One region of the Cellulosimicrobium sp. SJTW-1 genome, then DNA from elsewhere that is predicted to be linked to it. Evidence: riboswitches for the same ligand, from Rfam matches in the RefSeq annotation. Region 1 holds a riboswitch; the other holds the start of a gene.
The links. Region 1 has a riboswitch for FMN ahead of ribD (bifunctional diaminohydroxyphosphoribosylaminopyrimidine deaminase/5-amino-6-(5-phosphoribosylamino)uracil reductase RibD). Riboswitches for the same ligand answer to the same signal wherever they lie in the genome.
Positions count from the first base shown of each region.

Region 2: it holds a riboswitch for FMN, as region 1 does, so the genes downstream of both, pnuC (nicotinamide riboside transporter PnuC) here and ribD (bifunctional diaminohydroxyphosphoribosylaminopyrimidine deaminase/5-amino-6-(5-phosphoribosylamino)uracil reductase RibD) in region 1, are expected to answer to the same signal.

Region 1 is NZ_CP136680.1:2,059,329-2,061,706, reverse strand. Features, by position in the region: gene ribD (bifunctional diaminohydroxyphosphoribosylaminopyrimidine deaminase/5-amino-6-(5-phosphoribosylamino)uracil reductase RibD) at 1-737, opposite strand, end outside; FMN riboswitch at 896-1,021, opposite strand; gene rpe (ribulose-phosphate 3-epimerase) at 1,379-2,047, opposite strand; gene RSE42_RS09385 (GNAT family N-acetyltransferase) at 2,099-2,378, shown strand, end outside.
Region 2 is NZ_CP136680.1:3,643,549-3,645,926, reverse strand. Features, by position in the region: gene RSE42_RS16420 (acyl-CoA dehydrogenase family protein) at 1-441, opposite strand, end outside; gene pnuC (nicotinamide riboside transporter PnuC) at 607-1,317, opposite strand; FMN riboswitch at 1,467-1,592, opposite strand; gene RSE42_RS16410 (TetR/AcrR family transcriptional regulator) at 1,717-2,378, opposite strand, start outside.

The DNA.
Region 1 (2,378 bases):
CGACGCACGGCGCTCGCGGAGCCGTGGGTGCGCACCCGTGCGGTGAGCTCGGGGTCGTCGGCCAGGAGCGTGCCCGTGCCGACGACGATCGCGTCCACCTCCGCCCGCACGCGGTGCGCGTGCTCGCGCGCCGCGGGCCCGGTGATCCACCGGCTCGTCCCGTCCGCGGCGGCGACGTAGCCGTCGAGCGTCGTGGCCGTCTTGAGCGTCACGTACGGCGTGCCGCGCCGGACGGCCGTGAGCCACACCCGCAGGAGCTCCTCGCCCTCGGCGGCGCGCAGGCCGCGCACGACGCGGACCCCCGCGGCCCGCAGCCGGTGCGTGCCGCCCGTGGCGACGGGGTTCGGGTCGTCGACGGCGAGCACGACCTCTGCCACGCCCGCGGCGACGAGGGCGTCGGCGCACGGGCCGGTGCGACCGGTGTGGGCGCACGGCTCGAGCGTCACGACCGCCGTCGCGCCGGCCACGTCGACGCCGCGCGCCCGAGCGTCCGCGAGGGCCGCCGCCTCGGCGTGCGGCGTCCCCGCGCCACGGTGCCACCCCTCGGCGAGCACGGGCCGCGGGTGCGGGTCGAGCGAGTCCGGCGCCGCGCCGTCGGGCACGGGTGCGTCGGGCGGAGGGCCCAGCAGGACGCACCCGACGCGCGGGTTCGGCCCGTGTGCCGGCCCTCGGGCCGCCAGCTCGAGCGCGCGCGTCATCGCGGCGTCGACCGTCAGGGTGCGGGGGTGCTCGCCCATCGTCCTCCTCCCGGGCACGGGTGCTCCGGGGTGAGGGCGGGCGTCGGGTCGAGCCACGAGGGCCCGACGGCGTCGCTCACCACGGCGAGGCCGTCACCGTCCCGGACGGGTGCGCCGGCGGGTCGCCGGAGCACCACGCGCCGAGGCGTGGCCACGCCGCACGTGCTTCCTCCCATCCGGACTTTCACCGTCGGTCCTGGAGTTCCACCAGGTCAACCGCGCGTGGGCGCGGGTCGCGGACTGTCACCGCCGGCTCGGAATTGCACCGACCCCGGAGCACGTTCGTGCGTACTGCGTTCTGCAACCGCCGATGTTACTCCGGGTGCGCCCCGCGCGGGTGCGACCGGCGCGGGTGCGACCGGCGCGGGTGCGACCGGCGCGGGTGCGACCGGCGCGGGTGCGACCGGCGCGGGTGCGACCGCCGGTCAGGCGCGGCCTCGCCCGCCCCGTCGAGGTCGCCGCTCGCGAGCACCGCCTCCCCCTGAGCCGTCGAGCTTCGCCGCCCGACGGCTGGCTCCACCCTCTCCCCCCTGCTGGGTGGTGAGGTTTTCGCGGTCTCGTGGACGGAAGATGCGTGCTTGGCACACTATTTTATGTGGAACGAAGAATGGGCCCGAAGAGGGCCCCTTCTCGTCCTGGCGTCAGTGAGCGTGCGCCGACGCCTCCGCCAGCTCGCGCAGCGCCTGGATCTCCTCGGGCACGTTCTCCGCCCCGTAGACCGCCGACCCGGCGACGAAGACGTTCGCCCCCGCGTCCGCGGCCCGCTCGATCGTCGACCGCGACACTCCCCCGTCGACCTGGATCCACACGTCGAGACCCGACTCGCTCACGGCCTCGCGCGCCCGCCGGATCTTCGGCAGCGTCCCCTCGATGAAGGACTGTCCGCCGAAGCCCGGCTCGACTGTCATGACGAGGATCATGTCCACCTCGGTCAGCAGGTCCAGGAAGGGCTCCACAGGCGTCGCAGGGCGCAGCGCGACGCCTGCGCGGGCTCCCAGGCGGCGGAGCTCGCGAGCGAGCCGCACAGGGGCAGCAGCGGCCTCGGCGTGGAACGTGACCGACGCCGCGCCCGCCTCCGCGTAGGCCGGCGCCCAGCGGTCAGGGTCCTCGATCATGAGGTGGGCGTCGATCGGGACGGGCGACACCTGCGCCAGGCGCTCGAACACCGGCAGCCCGAGCGTGAGGTTCGGCACGAAGTGGTTGTCCATGACGTCGACGTGCGCGTAGTCCGCCGTGGCGATCGCGTTCAGGTCGCGCTCGAGGTTCGCGAAGTCGGCGGACAGGATGCTCGGTGCGATGAGGGCTGCCATGGGCCCAGCCTAGGGGCGCGTGCCGGAGCCCGGTGCTCGTACCCTCGTCGCGTGAGCGACCTCTCCTCCCCCTCCCTCGGCCCGGCCCCTGCCTCCGTCCGCGGCACGCCGCACCGCCCCGGGGACCCGCGCGCCTCCGCGCCCGCCGTGACGGTGCGCCCGGCCACGGTGCACGACCTGCCGCGGGTCGCGGAGATCGCCGCCCCGTTCGTGCGCGACACGTGCGTGACGTTCGAGGAGGAGGTCTGGGACGTCCCGGCGTGGCACCGCAAGCTCGACGACGTCGCCGCGCGCGGCCTGCCGTTCCTCGTCGCCGAGGTCGACGCCCCGG
Region 2 (2,378 bases), 1.6 Mb from region 1:
GCCGAGGATCTCCCCGCGCGCCATGGGCTCGGCGTACTTCGCCCGCTGCTCGTCGGAGCCGAGCATCTGGATGCTGCGCAGCGCGAGACCGCCCTGGACGCCGCAGATCGTCGCGACGGAGCCGTCGCCGCGCGACATCTCCATGGCGGCGAGGCCGGCGGCGAGCTGGCTCACGTGCGGACGACCGTCGACGTCGACGCCGTCACGCAGCAGGTCGAGCTCGCCCATGCGCTTGACGAGGTCGAACGGGACCTCGGCGCGCTCCCAGTAGTCGTCGATGACGGGCAGCACCTCGTCCTGGACGAACTGCCGGACGCGCTGCAGGTGGGCGCGGTCCTCCTCGGTCGCGTCGGCGAACGCGCCGGCGTAGTCGAGGTCGAGCGGGGTCGCGAGGTCGTAGGTGGGCTCGGTGACGCCGGGCATGATCGGGGTGGTGGGCATCGGTGCTCCCCTGGGAGGGCGGCTGCGGTCGGTCGACCGTCCTCGACGCGGTTGCCCGGGGTGCGGGCCCGGCGTCGGCGGCGGTCCCTCCCATAGTGCAGCGATACCCCGTCTCAGTCAATCGAGACGGGGTATCGGTGTGGGTGGGGTCGGGTGACCGGCGGGTCAGGCGGGCGCGCCCGCCGCCGCGGCGTCCGCCTCGGCAGCGGCGGCCGCGCGGCGGTTGACGCGCCACCACACGAAGAACCCGACGAGCGTGAACGCGCCGTAGAACACGTACATGAACGCGGACGCGTAGAAGCCGGCCGAGATCAGCAGGGGCACGCCCACGACGTCCACGGCGACCCAGATGAGCCAGAACTCGACCCAGCCCTTCGCCATGCCGTACGTCGCGAGCAGCGAGCCCATGAAGATCCACGCGTCGGCCCAGACGGGCTCGTACGACTCGAGCGCGCGGAAGACCGGGGTCAGGAGGGCTGTGCCGCCGACGAGCGCGACGACGAGGAACACGCGCTGGCGCCACGACGCCCAGCGCGGCACGACGGCGACGCCGTGGCTGTCCGCGTCGGCGTCACCGAGCCGCGCCTGGGTCTTGCGCCACTGCACCCACCCGTAGACCGACACGACGACGAACATCACCTGGCGGCCCGCCTGGCCGAGCAGGTTGACGGGGTTGGGCGTCGCGAACACCGCGCCGAGGAACACCGTGAGCAGCAGCAGGTTGCCGACGATGCCCACGGGCCACGCCCACACCTTGCGCCGCATGCCGCCCAGCGCCGACGCCAGGCCGAACCCGTTGCCCACGATCTCGCGCCACAGCAGATGCTGGTCGCCGATCGTCAGCTGCGCGTCGAACAGCGCGTGGATCAGGTCCATCGGATGTCCTCGTCCTCCCGGGCACGGGCGCTCCGGGGTGAGGGCGGGCGGCCGGGCCGGGCCACGAGGGCCCGACGGCGTCGCTCACCACGGCGAGACCGCGCCCCGTCGCGCGGGCTCGCGAGAGCCCGGCCGAGGACGGCCGCGCCGCACGTGCTTCCTCCCATCCGGACTGTCACCGTCGGTCCTGGAGTTCCACCAGGTCAACCGCGCGTGGGCGCGGGTCGCGGACTGTCACCGCCGGCTCGGAATTGCACCGACCCCGGAGCACGTTCGTGCGTACTGCGTTCTGCAACCGCCGATGCTACTCGCGCATTCCCCGGGCACGGGACTCGCACCGCACCGTCCCACGGACTGAAACACGATGCGACCCTGCTCGGCGGGGCGGGGCGGGAGGGGTCAGGCCAGGGCGTCGCGGACGGCGCGCGCGACGTCGTCCGCGACGCCCTGCGCGTCCGCGTCCGCGTCCACCACGGTCACGACGACGCGGCGCGCCGCGGGCACGCCGTCCCCGCTGCGCTCCTGGGCGGCGGCGTCTGGCGCGGCGTACCGGCCGACGGCGGCGCGGCGCAGGTCCGCGAACGCCTCCTCGAGCTGGGGGCGCAGGTCCTGCTCGGGGGAACGCAGCCACCGGCGCAGGAGCGCGTTGTGCACGGCGACGACGGACGCCGCGAACGCGATGGACGCCGTCGAGCGGCGCTCGTCCGGCGGGAGCGCGTCGCGCAGGTACGCGGTGAACGCGCGCTCGTAGCGGTGGGTCGTGACGAGCTCGCGGTCGCGCAGCGCCGGCACCTGCTGGAGGAGCTGCCAGCGGGCCAGGGACGTCTCGCGCTGACCGACGTGGTGGTCGAACACCAGCCGCGCCGCGCGGCACACCTCGAGGTACGGGTCGACCGTCGGGTCGGGCGTGAGGTGCCCCTCGGCGTCGGGCACGGGCCGCGTCGCGGCGAGCATGACGACGACCTCGTCGAGCAGGAGCTCGTGGTCCGCGAAGACCACGTCCTCCTTGGACCCGTAGCGGCGGAAGAAGGTGGCGCGGCTGACCTGGGCGGCGTCGGCGA